DNA from 2 places in the Lactococcus sp. NH2-7C genome. Region 1 is predicted to be linked to the other one. Evidence: riboswitches for the same ligand, from Rfam matches in the RefSeq annotation. Region 1 holds a riboswitch; the other holds the start of a gene.
The links. A riboswitch is a leader RNA that binds a small molecule or an ion and turns the genes downstream of it on or off. The one in region 1 is predicted to bind thiamine pyrophosphate.
Positions count from the first base shown of each region.

Region 2: it holds a riboswitch for thiamine pyrophosphate, as region 1 does, so the genes downstream of both, thiM (hydroxyethylthiazole kinase) here and thiT (energy-coupled thiamine transporter ThiT) in region 1, are expected to answer to the same signal.

Region 1 is NZ_CP124538.1:1,771,532-1,783,458, reverse strand. Features, by position in the region: gene QJV49_RS09040 (MetQ/NlpA family ABC transporter substrate-binding protein) at 1-56, opposite strand, end outside; gene QJV49_RS09035 (MetQ/NlpA family ABC transporter substrate-binding protein) at 200-1,060, opposite strand; TPP riboswitch at 1,643-1,742, shown strand; gene thiT (energy-coupled thiamine transporter ThiT) at 1,789-2,337, shown strand; gene QJV49_RS09025 (aminoacyl-tRNA deacylase) at 2,401-2,877, shown strand; gene QJV49_RS09020 (biotin transporter BioY) at 2,988-3,536, shown strand; gene QJV49_RS09015 (DUF3397 domain-containing protein) at 3,560-3,916, shown strand; gene QJV49_RS09010 (ABC transporter ATP-binding protein) at 3,948-5,660, opposite strand; gene QJV49_RS09005 (hypothetical protein) at 5,662-6,312, opposite strand; gene QJV49_RS09000 (helix-turn-helix domain-containing protein) at 6,511-7,338, shown strand; gene QJV49_RS08995 (YdbC family protein) at 7,370-7,588, opposite strand; gene QJV49_RS08990 (UDP-N-acetylglucosamine 1-carboxyvinyltransferase) at 7,634-8,899, opposite strand; gene lmrD (multidrug efflux ABC transporter LmrCD subunit D) at 9,075-11,069, opposite strand; gene lmrC (multidrug efflux ABC transporter LmrCD subunit C) at 11,073-11,927, opposite strand, start outside.
Region 2 is NZ_CP124538.1:226,749-238,675, reverse strand. Features, by position in the region: ribosomal protein L10 leader region at 1-8, shown strand, start outside; gene rplJ (50S ribosomal protein L10) at 34-549, shown strand; gene rplL (50S ribosomal protein L7/L12) at 619-984, shown strand; gene wecB (non-hydrolyzing UDP-N-acetylglucosamine 2-epimerase) at 1,329-2,417, shown strand; gene QJV49_RS01110 (glycosyltransferase) at 2,407-4,881, shown strand; TPP riboswitch at 4,983-5,085, shown strand; gene thiM (hydroxyethylthiazole kinase) at 5,166-5,918, shown strand; gene thiD (bifunctional hydroxymethylpyrimidine kinase/phosphomethylpyrimidine kinase) at 5,932-6,735, shown strand; gene thiE (thiamine phosphate synthase) at 6,725-7,372, shown strand; gene QJV49_RS01090 (teichoic acid D-Ala incorporation-associated protein DltX) at 7,562-7,693, shown strand; gene dltA (D-alanine--poly(phosphoribitol) ligase subunit DltA) at 7,721-9,220, shown strand; gene dltB (D-alanyl-lipoteichoic acid biosynthesis protein DltB) at 9,220-10,443, shown strand; gene dltC (D-alanine--poly(phosphoribitol) ligase subunit DltC) at 10,487-10,726, shown strand; gene dltD (D-alanyl-lipoteichoic acid biosynthesis protein DltD) at 10,716-11,927, shown strand, end outside.

The sequences.
Region 1 (11,927 bases):
GCTACAATGACAACAACAATTATTCCAATAATTATATTACGATTTCTAGGATTCATAAGTTTCTCCAATTTCTACTGACCAAACCGTTCGCAAACAGTTTAAGTCTTCTGTCAGTAAAATTTATTAGCCCTAAGGCAGAAATTCCTAAGGTAAAAATTTCCGAAGCATTCACCTAACCGTTACTTTTTAACGAAACTACTTAGTCAAGTTTTAATCCCCAAGCAGCAATTTTTCTCTTATCAGGATAAGCTTTTTCAATTGCTTTTTTCGTTGCTTCAGTTTGGTAGGCTTTGACAACTTCTTTATAAATTTTGTTATTAGCATCTTTTTTATTTGCAACGATGATATTAATCCACTGCTCACTATCTTTGTTTACAGGTTCAGTATAAATAGAATCTTCAACCGTTAATTTTGCTGTTGTTGCAAAATCATCATTAATTACTGCCGCTGTAATTGAGTCAAGCGCACGCGGTGTTTGTGCCGCATCTAATTCTTTAATGACCAAATTTTTTGGATTTGAATTAATATCTTTGACCGTCGCAAGTGTATCACCTGATACAGAAAGGCCAATCAAACCAGCATTCTTCAAGACATAAAGTGCGCGACTTTCATTTGAAGCATCATTTGGTACTGCAATCGTATCTCCTGATTTAATTTGGCTCAATGAAGTGATTTTTTTAGAATAAAGGCGAATTGGTGAAATTGTTGTATTTCCAATTGCTTTCAAATCACCGTCATTAGCTTTATTCCAAGCATTCAAGAAAGCATAATGTTGGAAGGCATTCAAATCAATATCGCCGTTTTTCAAAGCTGTATTTGGTTGTGTATAATCTGTAAAATGAGTGAATTTTAAAGTAATTCCATATTTATCTTTAGCTGTTTTAGAAACAGTTGACCAAATGGCATCATCTTCTTTTGTTCCTGTCATTATTCCAATATTCACAGTTTTATTTGCCGTTTTACTTTCACCAGATTTATGATTAAAACCGAAAAATGCAGCGATAGCAACAATTACAACAACAATAACGACAATTAAAATATTTCTGTTTCTTGGATTCATTTCTTCTCCCTTTTTTCTAATTGATTTATTTTTCAAAATCAATTATTCCCCTTTTGATAAACTTTTACATCCATTAGAAAAATCAACCGTGCACCTGTTAATTTTTCTAAAGTTAAACAAATTCTTCAAGATAAAGCGCTCGTGCTAAATAAAAATAGCTCATTTCATATAAAGAAACGAGCTATATCGTGGTACCATTCTTGATTTAAGCACTTATTAGTCCACTGAAAATTTTCAGGTCCCAAAGGCAACTTTCAAGTTCAATAACGAGAACCATTCCGTCAAGAGCTTAGTTAAACCTCACTCTTGATACGCTTATCAAGCCATTTTCATTGCTTCACTCAGGCTTGCTCTCACCGCTACAAGCTCTCTGTGCTGACCTTCACAATTACTTACTCGACCGCTTTTATTTTGTCTGAATTTGTGTATAGACTTATTCTAACAGACTTTCGTTTTTTTTGAATTATGGATTTTTTATGTTGCCTTAAATATTTTTTAAGTTTAATTTATAAAATAGATTAATAATCTTAAAAAAATGCTTTTCCCCTTAAAATATGCTAAACTTAGACTTGTAAAAATAAATATTTGCACAATGGGTCTATTGACAAAGCTGTCAGTAGCGAGAAATACCATCTGACCTGATCTGGGTAATGCCAGCGTAGGGATGTGTTAAGACAAATGTCTAATTTCTAGCCCTCCTTTTGTGCGCATCAAAAAGGAGTTTTTTTATGTCTAATTCTAAGTTCAATGTTCGTTTGCTAACGGAAATTGCCTTCATGGCGGCGCTCGCCTTCATCATCAGCCTCATTCCAAATACTGTTTACGGCTGGATTATTATTGAAATCGCTACAATCCCGATTCTACTTCTCAGCCTACGCCGTGGTCTAACCGCGGGACTTGTAGGAGGTTTAATTTGGGGTATGCTTGCAATAATAACTGGACACGCTTATATTCTAACCTTATCCCAAGCCTTCCTTGAGTATATTCTTGCCCCTATGTCTCTTGGACTGGCTGGACTTTTCCGCCAAAAAACACCCCCTCTAAAACTTGCACCTGTTCTTTTGGGAACCTTTGTTGCTGTTCTTCTTAAATACTTCTTCCATTTTATTGCAGGAATTATTTTCTGGAGCCAATACGCTTGGAAAGGCTGGGGAGCTGTTGCATACTCTCTTGCTGTTAATGGAATCAGCGGAATTTTAACTGCCATTGCTGCTTTTATTATTTTAATTATTTTCGTCAAAAAATTCCCAAAACTTTTCATTTATAGCAATTACTAATAAAATCTGTCAGCAAAATTATTTTATCTTGTCAGTCAGCACAAATTCTTCTATAATAAAGCTATGTCTAAAAAGCAAAAATTAAAGAAAACACTTGTAGAACAAATTCTTGATAAGGCAAAAATTGAGCATACTGGACTCGCCATTAACGCTTTAGAAAGTAATAGTCTCCCTGAAGATATCAGTCGCAGTGATATTTATAAAACCCTAGCACTAATTGGCGATAAAACTGGCCCTGTCATTGGTATTCTTCCACTGACAGAGCATTTATCAGAAAAAAAATTGGCCAAAGTTTCGGGCAATAAAAAAGTGAGCATGATTCCTCAAAAAGACTTGCAAAAAACGACAGGTTATATTCACGGTGCAAATAATCCTGTGGGGATTTGGCAAAATAAAAAATTCCCAATTTTCATTGATTCTATTGCCTTAGAGCACGACTTTATCGTTTGTTCAGCTGGCGAAGTTGGGCGTAGCATAAAAATCGCTCCTAAAGTTCTCGCTGACTTTGTTCATGCTCAATTTGTCGAAATTAGAGAATAAAATTACTGACAGAATTTCTGTCAGTAATTTTTTGTGTATTAGAGCAAGAGTTTGCAAAAATTCTTCTTTTTTAGTATATTTTATTTTATACATAAAACAAAGGATTCTTAATGCAAAATACAAAATTATATTCTTTAACCCTAATTGCTCTTGGTGCAGCAATTATTGCGGTTCTTTCCCCTCTGTCTATCCCAATTGGTATTGTGCCCGTCACCTTACAAACACTTGCCGTAGGACTTGTTGCCACAGTACTAAAAGCGCGTGAAACTTTTTTTGCTATCTTACTCTATCTCCTGCTAGGATTTATTGGAATTCCCGTATTCACTGGAGGGACATCAGGAATTGCGGTTCTTTTTGGTCCAACAGGTGGTTTTCTAATTGCCTTTTTAATAATGGGAACCCTTATTTCTTTTGGCCTTCATCAAATTAATTATAAGACCATCCCTGCTTTTATCATAAATATTGTTGGACACCTGCTTATGTTAGTTATCGGAACATTGTGGCTCAAATTTTTTACCAATGTCGATTGGTCATTAGCTCTAAAGCTTGGATTCACACCATTTGTCCTTGTTGAAATTATTAAAGCTATCCTTGTCACTATCTTTGGCTTAGCACTTATTCGTGCACTTTCTCACACAAATAAATACTTTACAAACTAGGGCAAAACCGATACAATTAGTCTATGTTTATAAAAGTACTTATGGCGCTTTATCCCCTTATTGTCTTTATTGCATTGGTTTTCATTTTCAAGTTTTTCAGACTTCGTCACTTAACCAATCGCAAACTAAAAATTCCAGATGTTTTTACAATCTTTCTCATCTTAGGGATGCAAATTTTTTCTAAAAATGTTACGAGTATCAGCATAATTCCATACTATCTGCTAATCATTTCTGGCTTAGCGCTTGTTTTGTTGTTGCTTGATTTACTTTATTATAAACAATTTACTTATCGTCGCTTTTTAAAACTCTGGTGGCGCTTAACCTTCTTTATTACCTTGATTATTTATCTTATCCTTATTGTGATAACATTTACCCGTTAAAAAACTGCCCAATTGTAATGAGCAGTTTTTTTTATTCAAATTGTTCTCGATACAAAGACGCATAGTTTTCATTTTTTAACAGATTTTCATGAGAATCAAATCCTAAAACCTTGCCTTTATCTAAGTAGATAACTTTATCAGATAATTTGACTGAAGTCATTCGATGAGTAATCCAAATTACTGTTGCCCCAGCAGATAGCTCCATCAATTTTTGATAGAGCTTTTTTTCACTGTGCACATCAAGTGCACTATTAGCCTCATCAAAAAGATACAGTTCCACATTATTTTTATAAAAAGCTCTAGCAATTGCTAACTTCTGCCATTGTCCTCCTGACAAATCAGTTCCACCAAACTCCTTGCCCAATTGAAGTTCTGAATTCAAATCAGGCAATCCTGAAAATTGTAAAGCTTCACCAACTCCTGTTTTCTCTTCAAAACTAATAGAATCTCCAACAGAAAATTTAAATCTTGAAAAATCCTGAAATACAGGAGAAATTTTTGCCCAGTAATATTCATGCTTTATTTCTCTTAAATCTTCATTATTAATTAAAATCTGACCACTTGTCGGAGTAAATAAATCAGCTAATAATTTCAATAAGGTTGATTTTCCGGAACCGTTCTGACCTACAATAGCGATTTTTTCCCCCTTTTTAATCTCAAGAGAGATACTTTTAAGAACTTTTTGATTTTCTTTTGGATAAGCAAAGGATACATTATCTAAACTAATTTGATTGATTTCAGTAATACTTTTATAGCCGGATTCAGTGAATGACTCTCTCATCAATTTAAGATATTTCTCCAACCACATTAAAGTATCATAAAGCAGGTCAGATTCCTCTACTAGGCCATTAGAAGCCGAAATTGCTGCAACCAAACTTGAAGCAAAACCAACGACAATCCCAAGAGATAATTTACCTGAACGAACTTGAAATACAAGATAAATGAAAGCGAACATTGATACAAGTGAACTTATAATAATAAAAATCAAAGCAATTCCAAATTGTCGCATGCGTATCCGATTTTCTTCCTTATGCACCGTGTAAAAGAGTTTCCAATAGCGTTTCTTCAAAAAATCAAAAACATTGAAAAGACGACTCTCTTTAGCATAATCACGATTTAAGGCAATTTCTAGCAGATAATTCATCTTACGTGCTTCGGGTCGCCTTGTTACCAAAGTTTCAAAAGCCTCCTGTTGAATTCGATAATGAATTAAACTTTGAGGTACTAAAACAATCACGATTGCTAAAGGTAACCACCAAGTATAGTTAAAAAGTAAAACAAGCAAAGAAAGTAAAGAAATAATATAACGAACATTGGAAAGCGTGAAAACAATTAAATTTACTGGTCGCCAAGAAAGTTCACTCCTAACTGTTTCCACATCATTATAAAATTCATCATTTTCAAAAACTTCCAATGACTTGATTTCGCTTGCTTTATCTATTAATTTTTGATTAATGTTTGCAATCAAGACATCCGTCAAATAACCTGAAATAGCCGTTGTCGCTGGCGGAATAATATTTGAGATCAAAAGCAAAACTGCCCCAAAAATTCCCCAACTCATCGAAAAAACCGAACCTTTAGCCAGTTCGGTTGTTACTTTTTGAATAGAAAAAATAATCCCTGTCGGAACAAGTGCTTCAATCGGAACCAAAATAACAAGCACAAGAGTCCCCCACCTACTCGCTTTAGAAAAAGTTTTCAATCCCTCAAAAAGCAACAAAAAATACGATTTAAATTTTCTCATATCATCTCCAGTTAATAGGCTTCACAAAGACATTGTAAATCCAATCTATCTCCCTATTTGTCATTTTCAAAACACTAGAAACTTTATATCTTTGTCTCATTTTACTACTCTCATCAAATGAAAGAATCATTTTAGTAAATGGCTCCATATGAGCAATTTGAAATTGTCGCCCCGCTTCATCATACTCATAAATATTTACAGCATTTTCAAAACTATAATACTCATCTTTGCATTCGTCCAAATTTAAGATAGCTGTTTCTTCCATACCATTCCAACAACTTGTACGATATTTTCCACCTGAAATAAATTCTGGAACTCCACGTAAAAATTTACGATAAACCTTTCCAAAAACTACTGGCAACATACCCTCAGCCGTATTTTCGATACAAAATTCACTTTCTGTTCCTAATCTATATAATTGATTCATGCTACTGATGATTTCCACGTGCGAGGAATTCGTACTGATAAGTTGCCCCTCATAAATAATTGTGCCAACTTTCAAGTCTAATAATTCTCCATTTACCATAACTGTTGCAGAATTTGAACTTTGGCTAACATAAGTGACTTTATAAGTAGCATTAAGTGTAGCGCTCCCAAGTTTATTTAAATATACTTCATGGCTACCAATAGCTTTTCCATCTATATAATTCATCTATTTTTCCTCCATACTTTTATTTTTTCGGTTATACTATAATCTTAAGCATTGCATTGGACTCACCTTCTTTCAATATATAAATTCAAAAGACTTTAATTGACTGAAAATTATGAAATTATTATATAATATAGTTAACTTTAAAGTCAACACTTTAAACAAACAAAAACAATCATATATGAACATATGGAGAAAGTTATGGATACTAACTTAGGAAGAACCTTTAGAAGGCTGAGAAAATTTAAAAATATGGAAATTAAAGAAGTGGCTAGCGAAGATATTTCTTATGCTCAAATTTCCAAATTTGAAAGAGGGCAGACGGACATGACGCTTACAAAGTTTCTTAGTAGTCTTAAGGCAATCAATGTCAGTCTTGAGGAATTTTATCATGAAGCCTATTTTTCTAACTTATCTAAAGACCTTCTTTTTAATTATGACTTTTGTCAAAAACTTGAAATTGAAGATAAAGAAAAACTTCATCAGCTCCTTAAAATAGAGACCGAATTGCTTACGCTTCACCCTAGTATAAAGAGTTACAAACTCAATATTATCCAAATCAAATCCCAACTTCATCTGATTGACCCTAATATTCAAGTAAATAAAAAAGATATTCTCTATCTAAAAGAATATCTGCTTTCAGTTAATAAGTTCTGTGCCTATGAACTTTATCTGTATAGCTCTTGTCTTCATCTCCTTGAGAATAAAACACAAGAGCAATTAATTCAAAAAATTATAACCACTGAAGATGAATATTTAGACTTTATCAGTCCTAAAATTCTTAAGATAATTCTTCGCCTTATTCCCATATTTATAGAAAATAATTTTTTGGATTCTCTCCCCTTGCTTTTTACATATCTTGAGTCACATACTAAGAGCGATTTATTTTTTTATGAAAAAGTAACTACGGTCTATTTGAAAGCATTATATGAGTTGAAAATAAACCCTGAGAATCATGAGGCCTCTTCTCTTTTAAATTCTTATACCGAAGCCTTTAAACTTTTCAACTCTCTTGAAATTGAGCATTAAAAAATTAAAAAGCCCTGAAATCTCAGGACTTTTATTTATTACCCAATTCTTTTAAGAGAACACCAAATTCTTCTTCAGATAAAGTAATTCCTTTACCCATTTTTTCATGGTCAGGCGACCAAGTACGAATGTCATATTTAGGTTCGGCATCATTCCAAGAAACACGATTTAATTCTTTACGCCAACCTTTTGCATTTTCAGAGAGAACAATCAATTCTTCAATGATTTCAAATTTTAATTTATCAGCCATCTTATTTCCTTTCTCATTAGTCTATACGAAAATAAATCACTTTTATCACTCTTCAATCAATTGAATATCTACACCAACAGCAGTCAATTTTTCAATAATGTGGTCATAACCACGTAGGATAAACTCAATATTAGAGATTTTTGTAGTCCCACTGGCAATAATTCCAGCAGTAACCAAAGCCGCACCAGCACGTAAGTCAGTTGCTTGAACACAACTACCAGTTAATTCATTAGGAGCGTCATAAATAATTCGATCATCTAAAACAGAAATATTAGCACCCATACGAGCCAATTCAGGGACATGATTGACACGTTTTTGGTAAATCGTATCAACAATCGAACCACGACCTTTTGCTTTCAATAAAAGTGGCGTAATTGGTTGTTGCAAATCAGTTGCAAACCCTGGGTAAGGAACAGAAGTAATATTGACTGACTTTAAATTTTCTGATTTATGAACTTCAATACTATCTTCACGAATAGTCAAACTTACACCCATTTCTTCAAGTTTAGCAATGAAAGATTCTAAGTGTTCATAAATAACATTTTCAATGATGACACCATCTCCCATAGCAGCAGCTAAGGCAAGATAAGTTCCAGCTTCAATACGGTCAGGAATCACCGTATGTTGAGCACCGTGCATTTCATCCACTCCAGTAATTCGGATAATGTCAGTTCCTGCCCCTCGAACTTGTGCGCCCATATTATTTAGAAGTGTCGCCACATCAATAATCTCAGGTTCACGGGCAGCATTTTCAATGATAGTTAAACCTTTTGCACGACTAGCAGCAAGCATAGTATTAATAGTTGCCCCAACAGAAACAACATCCATATAAATGGTTGTTCCAACTAATGAATCACCAATCACTTCTAAGTGCTCAGCTTCTTCTTCTTGAATCTTCTTAGCCCCTAGAGCTTTAAAGGCTTTATCATGTAAATCCGTTGGACGAGGGCCTAAATCACAGCCACCAGGCAAGCCTACTGTTGCCTGACCAAAACGTCCCAAAAGTGCCCCATTGAAATAATAAGAAGCACGTAAAGAGTTGATTTTTCCATAAGGAAGGGGACGAGAAACAACACTGCGTGTATCAATCACAAGTCGTCCTTCTTCAAGATTTCGTTCAATTTTTGCTCCCATGATTTCCATGATTTCGACTAAACTTGCGACATCAGAAATATCTGGAACTCCTTCAAGCGTTACAACATCGTTAGCTAAGATAGTTGCTGGAATCAAAGCGACTACTGAATTTTTTGCGCCAGAAATTGGGATGGTTCCTGAAATACGCTTCCCACCATTAATTACTATTTTTTTCATATTATTTCAAAATCACTTTTCACATTTTTATTGTCTTAAAAAAATTATATTTTTAAGAACCGCTCTTTATTTTAACATTTTATCGTAGTTTTTCATAGACTTTTTTTCTAAATAAAAAACCACAACTAAAATTTTAGCTGTGATTTTATTTTCCATTGCTTAACTGAATAATCTCTTATTCAAAAACAAATTGATTGTGATAAAGTTCAGAGTAGAAGCCACCTTGAGCAACGAGTTCATGGTGATTTCCTTCTTCGATAACTTCACCATCTTTAAGAACGACAATCTTATCTGCATTAAGAATTGTTTTCAAACGGTGAGCAATAACGAATGAAGTACGACCAGCAATAGCAGCCTCCATCGCCCATTGAATTTGTTGTTCAGTTACTGTATCCACATTTGAAGTTGCTTCATCCAAAATCAAAAGTTCTGGATTTGTCAAAATGGTACGTGCGATAGAAATTTGTTGTTTTTGACCAACTGAGAAGACTGATTCATCATCTGAAACATGTGTTTCGTACTTGTCAGGCAAGCTATCAATGAAATCATGAATGTGAGTTGTCTTAGCCACTGTTTCAATTTCTTCTTGAGTAGCATCTGGTTTACCAAACTTGATATTATCAGCAATCGTTCCATCAAAGAGAACAGACTCTTGCAAAACAATTCCGACATTTGAACGTAGACTATCTAAATCAAATTCACGAATATCAGTTCCATCAAATTTAATCGCTCCACCATTAACATCGTAGAAACGGTTCATCAAGTTCATAACTGTTGTTTTACCTGAACCAGTTGGACCAACGAGGGCAACCATTTGTCCTTTTTTAACATCAATATTAACTTTTTTGAGGACTGGTTTTCCTGGAAGATATTCAAAATCAAGATTTTCGATTTGAATACCGTCTTTAATCATATCAAATTTCTTACCATTTTCAGGACGAACTTCTTCTGGTTCATCAAACATGACATTCAGACGAGTTGCCCCTGTGATGGCAAGTTGAAGTTGACCGAAGTTTGATGAAATTTGCATGATTGGGTTGTAGTAACTTTGAACGTATTGTACAAAGGCAACTAAAAGTCCTAAACCTGTGGCAATTGACATGCTATCATCGTTAAGAACATAGGCCGTTCCACCAAAGATAACAATGGCAATTGACAAAAGTTGGAAACCATTCATCAATGGGAAAATCATACCAGACCATGCTTGAGCAGCAAAGGTACGTTTTTTAACATTTTCGTTATGTTCCAAGAATCCATTAATAGAATCTTCTTGTAAACCTTCAACGATAATTGCTTTTTGCCCAGAGATTTTTTCATCCATATAGGCATTAAGTTGTGAGACTTCTTCTTGTTGTTTGTCTGTTGCTTTTTTCGATTGACGAATGATAATAACAGCAGATAGAATGGCAACTGGAGAAGCGGCAACTGTCAACCAAGCGAATGTCACATCTTTATTAAAGATCTGGATAATGACACCCACAAAGACCGCAGCATTTGAAATAACTGAAACGAGTGCTTGGTTTAAAGTATTTTGAATGTTATCCAAGTCAGATGTGAAACGAGCAAGGATATCACCATCTTGATGACGGTCAAAATATGAAATTGTCAAACGTTCAAGTTTACCAAACAAACCTTTACGCATGCGATTTGTTGAATGAGCAACGATACGGCTAAAGAGCAAGGTATAAATCAACATTGATACACCTGTTGCTACATATACTGCAAGCAATTGCCACATTCCTTTCATGAATGTAGAAGTGCTGGCTGCATGTGAAGTTGCCACTGTTTTGAGTGTTTCTAAAGTTGTTCCTTTAGGAAGATTAGCAGTGATTTGGTCTTGTGCTGCTTGTGGCAAAGATTTCACAACTTCAGGAACATTGTGCCAATCTACTGTTTGGTGCATTTGTTGGCTTAGTTGTTGAGCAATTTGTTGTAGTGCATCTTGGGATTGACCAGCATGTTGATGTGTAAAGAAGTCAGTCACATATTTAGTCAAATTAGTGATGGCGTCCCCCAAAAGTGATGGAGAAACAACCTGTAACCAAGTTGCTAAAATGATGAAAATCATAATTACAGCAAATTGGAGTTTATATCTTTTCAGATAGAGGTAAAAAAATCGGATGGCACGTGTGGTGTCAGACATTTTTCTTGTTGATTTGGTATTTTCCATGTCTTAGTCCTCCTGTGCTTTCTGTGTGTCGTAGATTTCTTGGTAAATTTTATTCTCAGCAACTAATTCTTGGTGAGTTCCTTGACCAACAAGTTTTCCTTGGTCAAGAACCAAAATATTATCTGCATGAACCACTGATGAAATCTTTTGAGCAATAATAATTGTGGTTGTGTCTTTAAGGTCTTTATTCAAAGCTTCTTGAACAAGTTTTTCAGATTTAGCATCAAGGGCTGATGTTGAGTCATCTAAAATTAAGACATTTGGATTTTTAACAACTCCACGTGTGATTGAAAGTCTTTGCTTTTGACCACCTGAGAAGTTATTTCCGCGTTCTTCAACTTCAGAATCATATTGACCCTCTTTAGTTGTAATAAATTCTGCGGCTTGGGCAATGCGTGCAGCACGAGTCATTTCTTCATCAGTTGCATCGGCTTTCCCTTGTTTAATATTTCCAGCAATTGTTCCTGAGAAGAGAATGGCTTTTTGAAGAACAATAGAAATATTTTTCTTCAATGTTCCACGACTAACTGTTTTAAGATCTTTTCCACCAACTGAAACGGTACCTTCTGTTGGATCAAAGAGTCTCGGAATCAATTGTGCCAATGTAGATTTACCAGCACCAGTCGCTCCGACAATCCCAACCATTTGACCAGGTTCTACTTCAAAGCTAATATCTTTAAGTGTTGGTTCTTCATCATTAGGATAAGAGAATGACACATGGTCAAATTTGACAGAACCTGAAAGAACTTCGTCTTTAGCATTTTCATCAAATTTCATGGCTGGATCAGTATTTAACACTTCATTAATACGTCCAATTGATACCATACCACGTGAAGCAAACATTGAAATCATACCACC
Region 2 (11,927 bases), 1.1 Mb from region 1:
TTTCTACAACCAAAATAAAATGGAGGTAAAAAAATGAGCGATTACAAAGTAAATGAAGCAACAATTGCTAAGAAAGCAGAATTGGTTGATGTTTACGCACAAAAAATGACTGAAGCAGCATCTATCGTTGTTGCAGATTCACGTGGTTTGTCAGTTGATCAAGACACTCAACTTCGTAAACAACTTCGTGAAGCAGGCGTTGAATTCAAAGTCGTTAAAAACTCAGTCTTGCGTCGTGCAGCTGAAAAAGCTGGTCTTGAAGGTTTATCAGAAGCATTCACTGGCCCATCAGCAGTAGCATTTTCTAACGAAGATGTTGTAGCACCAGCAAAAGTTTTGGCTGACTTTGCAAAAGATGCTGAAAATCTTGAAATCAAAGCTGGTGTTATCGAAGGTAAAGTTTCTTCTAAAGAAGAAATCCAAGCTATTGCGTCTCTTCCAAGCCGCGATGGACTCCTTTCTATGCTTCTTTCAGTGCTCCAAGCACCTGTCCGCAACGTGGCTCTTGCAGTCAAAGCTGTTGCAGAAAAAGAAGAATCAGCTGCTTAATTATAAGCAACATTACTTATATCGGCGGATTTACGCAACAAAATAAAAAATTAATAGGAGAATATTAAAATGGCATTGAACATTGAAAACATCGTTGCTGAACTTGAAAACGCAACAATCCTTGAACTTTCTGAACTTGTAAAAGCAATCGAAGAAAAATTTGACGTAACAGCAGCAGCTCCAGTTGCAGCAGCAGCAGGTGCTGGTGATGCAGCAGCAGCTAAAGATTCATTCGACGTTGAATTGACATCAGCTGGCGACAAAAAAGTTGCAGTAATCAAAGAAGTACGTGGAATCACTGGTCTTGGACTTAAAGAAGCTAAAGAACTCGTTGATGGTGCACCAACAATGATCAAAGAAGGTCTTTCTGAATCAGAAGCTAACGAAGTTAAAGAAAAACTTGAAGCAGCTGGTGCTTCAATCACACTTAAATAAGAATTTTATTCTTATTTGAATAAAAACTGTCACATTATGTTGGCAGTTTTTTTTAATCTATTGAAAGTTTATAAAACTTTTAAGATAAAACTATAAAATGTTGACTGATGTAAGTTTTATATGCTAGAATATATCGTACAGCGTCTTTAAATAATTACACCAAAATGACAGTGTGGTACATTTGTACCATACTTTTATAATGCATAATATTAATTTAATACGGGACAAAAGCAGTTCAGTTGCTCTTGATACTATTATTTAATAGAATATAAGTATATAGTTTTTAAGGTACATTTAAAGTAGTTAGCCGTAATAAAATATTAATTATAGATGGTGAGGTAGAGATGAAAAAGTTACTCTTTATATTTGGGACTAGGCCAGAATTTATTAAAGTTTATCCAGTAATCCAAGAGGCGAAAAGGCAAGGCAATCCAATTGTTCTGGTTAACACAGGGCAGCACAAAGAAATGCTCAATGAACTTTTAGATGAATTTTCTGTGGAAGTTGATTACGATTTGAAAATCATGGAAAAATATTCTGGTTTATCAGAAATTGTGGCAGGATCAATTAGCGGTCTTGACCCAATTATTAAAAAGGAACAACCAGATGTCATCTTAGTTCATGGTGATACTGCAGCTACTTTGGCTGGAAGTTTGGTTGCTTATTTTAATCAGATAAAGTTGGCACATATTGAAGCAGGCTTGCGAACTTACAATAAATTTTCACCATTTCCTGAAGAAATGAATCGTCAAATTGTTGGTTTGATGGCTGATTATCATTTTACACCAACGGAAATGACGAAAGAAAATCTTTTAAAAGAAGGTAAGCCCAAAAAACAGGTTTTTGTAGTTGGAAACAGTGCTATAGATATGTTTCAGTATACTTTAAAGGATGATTATACAAATGAAGCTTTATCATGGCAAGCTGATAAGAAAATGATTTTAGTGACGGCTCACCGTCGTGAAAATTTGAGTGATTTAGAAGAAATTTTTGATGGAATTGCAGAGATCGCTGATGAATTTAAAGAAACATATAAAATCATTTATCCAATTCATATGAATCCAATCATTCGTGAAAAAGCGCAAAAATTACTGGAACATAGTAATATTAAAATCATTGACCCGCTGGATACAATTAACTTTCATAATGTGATGCGTCATGCCGAGTTGATTTTAACTGACTCTGGTGGAATTCAAGAAGAAGCGGCTTTCTTAGGGATTCCAGTGCTTGTTTTACGTGATACAACTGAAAGACCCGAGGGTGTACTGGCTGGTACTTTAAAACTTGTGGGGACTTCAAAAGAAAATATTGTTAATGAGACTCGGACTTTACTGACAGACAAGACTAAATATGAAAGGATGTCAGGAAGTAAGAATCCTTATGGTGACGGAACAACTTCCTTGCAGATTGTTAATATTCTAAATGAAAAATAAAAAAATTAATTTAAAGTCTTTCCAGTCTGTCTGTCTCATTTTTATCTTCCTCTTTAATTTTGAGTTTATTTTCCGCTTATCAAATTTTACTACCAGGGAAAAATTCTTTACACTTTTCTTTTTTGTGGCTCCTTTGATGCTGAGTTCATTTTTTATCATTACTGATAGTGAAAAGGTCCCTAATTCAGTTAAAAATCTTAGTATTATCGGTGTTTTCGGCTTCTTAATTTATGGTTCAAATCGCTTAATCGTATCGTTAACTTATCTCGTAGGAGGTGAGCATGCTGTTCCACAGCTCTTTTCTTTTCGATTTTTGATTGCCATATTTACCTTATTCTGTTGTGGTTTAGCTTACTATGTTTCGACAAAAAAACGCTTAATCTATAATTTAGCAACGATAATTGCCTCTTTATGGTTTATTACATTACCTATTATCGTTTTTAGATTTCTTTTTAAAATTTTGATTGAACACCAAAGGTTTGATTTTTCGATTGTAAGTAATATGGATATTAGGTATTTAATTGTTCCTTTTATGCCCATTATGTATTTAAGTTTTTGTAAGTTTACTGGTGTTGATCTGAAGCAAATAAGTAAAAGCATAAAGAATACTGTATATGCTCTCCTAGTAATCTATCTAGTAGCCCTGATTGTCTATTCTGGGACTCAAATGAATATTACGTTTAGTTTTGCCCAAGAAGCTTTCTTTAATGGGATAGAACTTAATCATGGTGTATTATTAGCTCATTGGCTTGAAAGCTTGACAGTGGTTTCTCAATTTGTTCTCCCAATAATTGCTTTTGCTTTAGTAATTGGATATAAGGGTGAAAAATCTAAGAAAAAAATATCCACTATAAAACCGTTTTTAATTTTAATATTAATTGCATTGGGGGTATATGGCTATATCTTTTTGATTGAACCTCCGACTAACTTTGTTAGGTTTAATGAAAAAGTATTTAATAGTTATTTTGCTTTGCAAATATTTGAAGTAGTAGTCATTATGCTTTTGAGCATTTATACTGGATTAAAAAAGTTTATAAGACCAAGATCAAAAATACTATTGTATATTGGATCAAGTCTCCCTTTCCTCTATTTATATATCGTAAGATATCATTATTGGGAAAAGAGTTATATTTTTGCTGATATTTTTGACCGTATCAATTATATTTTCTTTCTTTTTTCAGTTTTTGTTTTTCTTTATTATACTGTGGAAGTCTTCATTCTTTGGTATTCTTATAGTAAAAGACAAAGAATTAACGCTCTTACTTTAAAAAATGAAGGACTAAAAAAGCAGTTCCATATCCATGTTTTAATCCCATGTCTGAATGAAGAATTAGTGATTCAAACAACTTTAAAAAGTATTTTAAAAAATAATTACGAAAATCTAGTGGTGACAGTTATTGATGATGCAAGTGATGATCACACATTGGAAAAAATTTCTGAACTTAAGGATCCTAGATTAAATGTATTAAAACGATTGAAACCTAATGCACAGCAGGGAAAAGGAGTAGCTCTCAATTGGGCTTACTATCAAATTAGTGAACAAATTCAAGAAGCAGGAATTGCTCCTGAGGATGTCCTAATTGCGATAATCGATGCTGATACAAAACTTGATCATAATTACTTTGAAAAAGTCAATTGTGCCTTTAATCATGATGATAAACTTACTGGCTTACAATCAAAAGTCCGTGTTGCAAATTTACTTAAAGATGCTTCTCAGGATCTCGAATTTTCTGAAATTATCAATGCTACACAGTCTTTTAGAAGTTTGACCAATACTGTTGCCTTTGGTGGAAATGGTCAATTCTGTAAATTAAGTACTCTTCAGGCATTGAATGAAGACCCTTGGACAGATTCACTTGTTGAAGATTTTGATTTATCAACTCGTCTTTTTCTATCTGATATTGAAGTTAAAAATGCTCAATTCGATGATATTTACATTGAACAAACAGGGATTATCAATGATAATGAGGCTTTGGTTAAACAACGAGTGCGGTGGGCACAGGGAAATATTCAATCTTCAAAATATATTTTGCCGACTATTCGGTCAAAAAAATTGCAGAATAAACAGAAGTTTGAATTATTGATGACCCTACTGAAACCCTGGTTAATGGGGATTGAATATATCATTGTAATTTATACACTGATTATGATTGTTAATTCTGCTATCCTATCAGGGATTACTCAATCACTTAAAATTGTTGTTGTGCTTTTTATCGTGATGTCAATTTATATTATCTTTGTGAATTTTGTATGGGCTATTCTTTATAATAAAGAGAAGTCGCAAGAAAAAACAAGGGTGTGGGATGTAGTGAAAGATACGGTTAATCTGACGAAATTTCTACTTATTTTAACTCAAATTTATCCACAGTCAGCCATTCGATATTTCAACTCTAAAAATGATTGGGTAAAAACTAATCGTCAAGAAGAAAGTGTTGACCCTCATATTGATGAGTATAAAAAATAAGAAAAACCTGCCTTTTGGGCTAGGTTTTTTCTTTTGTATATTTGCGAAATTAGTTTTTTTAGTTTAAATATGTTAAAGTAGTTGTAGTTTTAAAAATAAATCAATAACACAATGGGTACTGGTAAAAACTAAAATTACCGGTTGAGAAAGACCATCAGACTTGAACAGGTTAAGACCTGCGTAAGAATGTGTCCGAGTTTTAATTGTATTTTCTTTATGAAAATCTTTTAGCTTATTTTCTTATCATACTAGAGCCCTCCTTGTGTCTATAAAGGAGTTTTTTGATGTCAATTTTAGAAAAGATTCAAGAAAAACAACCACTTATCTTAAATTTAGCGAATTTTGTAACTCCACAAAGAGTTGCGGATGCGATTAGTTTTGCTGGTGGTTCACCATTAATGACTGCGGAAATTTCAGAAAGTGAAACTTTAGTTGAAATTGCAGATGCTGTAGTGGTTAATATTGGAACCATTTCAGAAAAGGATTATCCGCTTTTTTTGACTATTTGTCAGTTAGCAAATCAAAAGCACAAACCTTTAATTTTGGACCCAGTTGCTGTCAATGTCCCTTTTAGAGCAAGTTTTGTCAAAAGATTAATGCAAGAGGTTAAATTTGATATCATTCGTGGAAATTCAGCAGAAATTGCTTGGTTTGCTGATAAAGAAAGCTTTAACAAAGGAATTGATGCACTTGAGTCAAATTTAGAAGTTGAGCAAGTGAGACTTGCTGCTAAAAAAACAGGAGCAGTCATTATTCAAACTGGAAAAGTTGATGTTATTTCTAATGGGTTTGAGGAACTATTTGTTGAAACTGATAGTCCACTTTTTAAAATTAATGTTGGCTGTGGGGACATGTTGTCAGCGATTGTTGGAACTTTTGCGACCGTATCTGATAATTTATTTAAGGCGGCTCATGAAGCCACAGAATTCTTCGGTGAATCTGGTGTGAAAGCTACTGAGCAAGTAGAAAATCTACCAGGAAATTTTGTGAATAGTCTTCTTGATAAAATCTATCAAGCGATGCAAGAGGTTAAGTAAGGGAGAAAAAGAAATGATTGATGTTTCTCAAGTTGTGACAATCGCTGGAATTGATTCTTCTGGTGGGGCTGGTATTAATGCTGACCTAAAAACTTTTCATAATCAAAAAGTATATTCGGCAACGATTGTGACAGGGTTGACAGCACAAAATACATATGGTGTACAAGAAATCTTACCGACAAATAAAGATTTTATTTTGGCTCAATTTGACTCAGTATTTTCTGATTTGAAAATTTCAGCAGCTAAAACGGGTGCACTTTTTGATGTTGCTCAAGTTGAAGCGGTAATTCAAGGCTTGAAAAAATATAAACCGAAGCATTTGCTGGTTGATCCGGTAATGGTGGCTAAAGGCGGGGCAATTCTTTTGACAAAAGAAGCTATTGATTTGATAAAAAATGAATTGTTACCTTTAGCAGAGTTGGTCACTCCCAACCTGGAAGAGGCACAGGTTATGTGTGGCTATAAAATTACTGACGAAAAGGAAATTTTAAAATCCCTTCATGATATTCAAAAGTTAGGTGCTAAAAATGTGCTGATTAAAGGTGGACATGGTAATGGAGAACTAGTCAGGGATTATTTATTGATGACAGATGGTTCTGTCAGTACTTATGACTCTAAAAGATTACTGACAGAAAGAACACACGGAACCGGAGATACACTTTCTTCTTATATTACAGCTCATTTAGCTTTAGGAGAAGATTTAAAAGAGGTGATGCCAAAAGCTAAATTATTTATTACTGAAGCTATTTCACAAACAATAAATGTTGGTCATGGACATGGACCATTAAATCATTGGGTGACAATTAATGAAAAATAAAATTTTAGACTTGAGGCTGTATTTTATTGCTGGGCCACAAGATTTTCCAAACCTTTCAATAGATGATGCTATTGAGCAAATTTCTGTAATCATTAAAAGTGGAATTACGGTTTACCAATTTCGTGATAAGGGAACAATTTATAAAAATAAAAATCAACGATTTGAAGTAGCAAAAAGGTTACAAAAGGTAGCCCAAGAATCGGCTGTTTCTTTTATTGTAAATGATGATGTTAAATTAGCGCGTGAATTGTCAGCAGATGGGATTCATGTTGGACAAGAAGATGAATCTGTCAGTAAAATTCGCGAGCTGATTGGCCAAGAAATGTGGGTAGGGCTTTCCGTCAGCAATGATGAAGAACTTAAAGCTGCTCAGATAAGTGGGGCTGATTATTTGGGAATTGGTCCGATTTATCCAACAAATAGTAAATCCGACGCAGCAGAACCAATTGGGATTAATCATTTAAGAAAAATGCTCTTGTCTAATCAGTTGCCAATCGTTGGGATTGGCGGAATTACTGAAAATTCACTGACAGAGCTCTCAAAAATTGGTCTGAACGGAATTGCGGTAATTTCTTTGCTGACAGCAGCCGAAAATGCCAAAAAAATTGTTCAAAAAATTAAGCAAAAAATTAATTAAAAAAGAAGTTGTACCCCTTAAAAATACAATAAATAAAATGATTACGTTTTCTTTTGATTATATAAATTAAACTTACACAAATGTAAGTTTTTTTTCCTTAATAAATGTTATAATCAGAGTAATAAATGATATGAGATTAACGGACTATTCTAAAAACCTCTTATTACTTTATAGATAAAAGGAGTTCCAATGGACAAGAAAAAAGAAATTCGTCTATTTTTGGCTAAAACAATATTTTACTTTATAACTATATTAATTCTACTCTATCTTTATTCCTACAGTCATACTGGCGGTGCGCACTTTATTTATAATGAATTTTAGAGAGAATCAATCATTAGAGGGTTAATTATGAAATTATTAGAACAAATTTTTGAAATTGCAAAAAATGAACCAGACCTTATCGTACTTGCTGAGCGTGAGCAGAAATTTACTTATCGTCAATTATTTGCCGCGGTTTCACATATCTCAGAACAAATCAATGAACGCAATTTAAATCAGCGTCCAATCTTGATTTTCGGTAAAAACGATTTTATCACTTTAGCAGCTATGCTTGCGACAAATTTAACTGGTCACGCCTATATTCCTGTTGATGCTCACACTCCATTTGAGCGGACAGAAATGATTAAAACAGCGGCAAAACCAGCGGTAGTACTTACAACAGTTGAACTGTCAGCAGATTTTGAAGCACTTTTTACTGACAGAATTTCAGTTGAACTTACTGACCAGATTTTGACTGACAAACTTCCAGCACTTGATTTTTCTAAAGCAGTTTCTGGAAATGACAGCAATTATATTATTTATACTTCTGGAACAACAGGGGTACCAAAAGGTGTTGAAGTCAGTCATGATAATCTTGTGACTTTCACCAATTGGATGAACAATGATTTTATGAAAATTGAAAATAATCAAATCTTGTCACAAGCCCTTTACAGCTTTGATTTATCAATTTTCAGCTTGTACCCAAGTCTTACAACTGGCGGAACATTAATTTCTCTTTCACGTGACGAAACAACAAACTTCAAATTACTTTTTGAACGTTTGAATAAAACGGTCATCAATACTTGGATTTCAACACCATCATTTGTTGATATTTGCTTATTGGACCCCTCGTTCACTGAAAAAGAACACCCTCAATTAGTTCAATTTATTTTCTGTGGCGAAGAATTAACAAAGAAAACAGCAGAAAAATTACTGACAGCTTTTCCGTCAGCAAATATTTATAATACTTATGGTCCGACAGAAGCAACAGGAGCCATTTCATCAGTAAAAATTACGAAAGAATTACTGACAGAAAATGATCGTGTTCCAATTGGTTTTGCCAAACCAGGTGTTGACTTAAAAATTATGGATAAGGAAATCATCATTGTTGGTGATTCGGTAGCCAAAGGTTACTTTGAAAATCCAGAAAAAACTGAGCAAGCCTTTTTCACAGTGGACGGCAAACCCGCCTATCATACAGGAGATGCCGGTTCAATTTCCGCTGACGGAATGCTTCGTTACCAAGGACGAATTGATTTTCAAGTTAAATTTAACGGATTCCGTATTGAACTTCAAGATATTGAAGCCAATATTCAAAACTTAAAAGAGATTGAAAAAGCAGTAGTCTTACCGAAAACGAATGACCAGCATAAAGTCACCGCGTTAATTGCTTATTTAGAAACGGAAAAAACATTTGAAGACCGTGCAGCCGAACGCGCCTTCACTAAAGTACTCAAAGCTGAACTTTCAAAAACAATTATGGATTACATGATGCCAACTAAGTTTGTTTACCTTAAAAAGTTCCCATTGAATCAAAATGGCAAAGTTGACCGCAAGGCACTCGCCCAAAAAGAGCGAGGTGGCAACTAGTGCAACCCTATTCAACACCCTTTTACTTCTTGATTTTAGGATTTGCTTTAATTCCTATCGTTATCGCCCAGCTTCTGGGCAAAAAACTCATGTGGTATCAAGTCTTACTGACTATCGCTTTTCTTTGGCTGACATTTTCAGGAACAGTGACAATTTGGGCTTTAATCGGCTTCGGAGTCTTCCAAACTATTATTGTTAAATTTTACGAGTGGTACAGAGTAAAACAAAACAAGAATCAGAGTTTTGTTTTCTATCTCATCATTCTGCTCTCTATTTTGCCATTAGTGATTGTCAAAGTGCATCCGCTGCTTAATCCAGGACCAGGACCAGGTTCGATTCTTGGATTCTTAGGAATCTCTTACATTAGTTTTAAGACAGTGGCCATGATTATGGAAATAAGAGACGGACTGATTAAAGCTGTTCCTCTTAAAGAATTTCTTTACTTTCTCTATTTCTATCCAACGATTTCATCAGGACCAATTGACCGCTTCCGCCGTTTTGTTAAAGAACTCAAAGCGCCAGTTGTCACTGAGAAATACCTTGATTTATTAAATAAAGGAGTCTTTAGAATTTTCCAAGGTTTCCTTTATAAATTCATCATTGGATACTTGATTGACCAATATTGGCTACATGGTATTGCAATCTCTGCAACGATACATCCAAGCTTCTTGAATGTTTCCTCATCAATGTATGCTTATGGCCTCTACCTATTCTTTGACTTTGCTGGCTACTCGCTCTTTGCTATTGGTGTCAGCAATTTAATGGGATATGACCTCCCCCATAACTTTAACAAACCATTCTTAGCTAAAAATATTCACGATTTTTGGCAAAGATGGCACATGACCTTGAGTTTTTGGTTCCGTGACTTTGTATTCATGAGATTAGTGAAAACATTCATGGTCAAAAAATGGTCTAAAAATATGGTAACTATCTCGAATATTGGTTACCTTGCAAATATGTTACTCATGGGATTTTGGCATGGTTTAACTTGGTATTACATCCTTTATGGTTTTTACCACGCCATGTTAATGATTGGTTATGACGCATGGAAACGTCTGAAGAAGCGTAAAAACTGGAAAATTCCAGATAATAAATGGACAAGTGCTATAAGCATCTTCATTACATTTAATCTAGTATTTATCAGTTTCCTGATCTTCTCAGGAATACCAAATTACATTATTATGCACTGCATAGATCCACATTTCCCACTTCCTAACTTCTAAAAGTCGTTAGGCATACTATAAAAAAACATTAGGAGAAAGAAAAATGAAAGAACAAATTTTTGATATTATCGAAACCGTATCAGGCACAGACGAATTCCGTGAAGACTTAGACATGGATTTGTTTGAAGAAGGAATTCTTGATTCAATGAGAGCCATCATGCTCATTGTTGAATTAGAAGGTGCTTTTGATATCAGTCTTCCACCATCAGAAATGGACCGTGAAGATTGGAATACAGCAAATAAAATAGCAGCACGTGTTCAGGAAAAAAAGGATGAAAATTAAAATCTTTAGAGCCATTGGCCCATTAATTGCAGCTTTAGCCCTTGTTGGCTTACTGATATTTCTCCCAATAAATGTTGGTATGAAATACTCAAAAGACCAACTTGTTAAATTTGCTCAATCACCACTAAATACTCCAAGCTTTACAGGCTATTCAATTAAAAAACAAGCCTATTCAGACCCCGAGTTTTTACCAGTTCTTGGTTCATCAGAAATGGAACATGTGGATTCTTTTCACCCAAGTGCCTATTTCAAAAAATACAATTCTGGTTTTACACCATTTTTAGTAGGACAACCAGGAACAACTACTTTAACCCACTTTTTCTACATGAACTCTGTGGCAAATGAGTTAAAAAATCGTAAAATTGTTTTTGTCATTAGTCCACAATGGTTTTCAAAACAAGGAATTGTTGAAAGTGAATTGAAAAACTTTGTATCCAAAGGTGAGATTTACGGTTGGTTAAAAGAAGCAGACCCTAAAGCAAATACCACCACCCAACTTGCAAAACATTTATTAAGATTTAGATCGCTTAAATCTGAAGAGACGATTTATAATTCTCTAGAACGTCTAGCAGATAAAAAACCACTGACCACTCTACAAAAAATGACTGTGGCGACCAATCTTCAATTTTGGCGAAAAGAAGATTTACTCTTCTCAAGTGTTTCACAATTCACGGCACAACCTCTCGGACTTACGCCAAAAATTAATAAGTTTGCTAAAGAATTACCCCAAGATCCAACCTCTGAAAACTTAGAAAAATTAGCAGTTGACCAAGGAAAACATAGTTCAAATAACAATCCTTTTCAAATCAATAACCAAGTTTGGGATAAGAAAATAAAATCTAAATACAAACATCTTGAAAATTTTAAAAAGCATGTTTCCTATTTAGAAAGTCCAGAGTATCAGGATTTCCAACAACTTTTGAACGTATTTGCAAAAAATAATAATGACGTTTTATTTGTTATCCAACCAGTAAATGGCTCATGGTCATCTTACACAGGAGTATCAAAAGCAACACTCGAAAATTTCAGCTCTAAAATTAAAACACAATTGCGCAGCCAAGGCTTTTATCAAATTGCTGACTTAACAGATATGTATGACACGCCTTATGCCTCTGGAGATACCGTCCACTTTGGTACTAAAGGTTGGTTAGCCACAGACAAAGCGATTGAAAAATTCATGAAGACACCAAGCAAGGTCAAC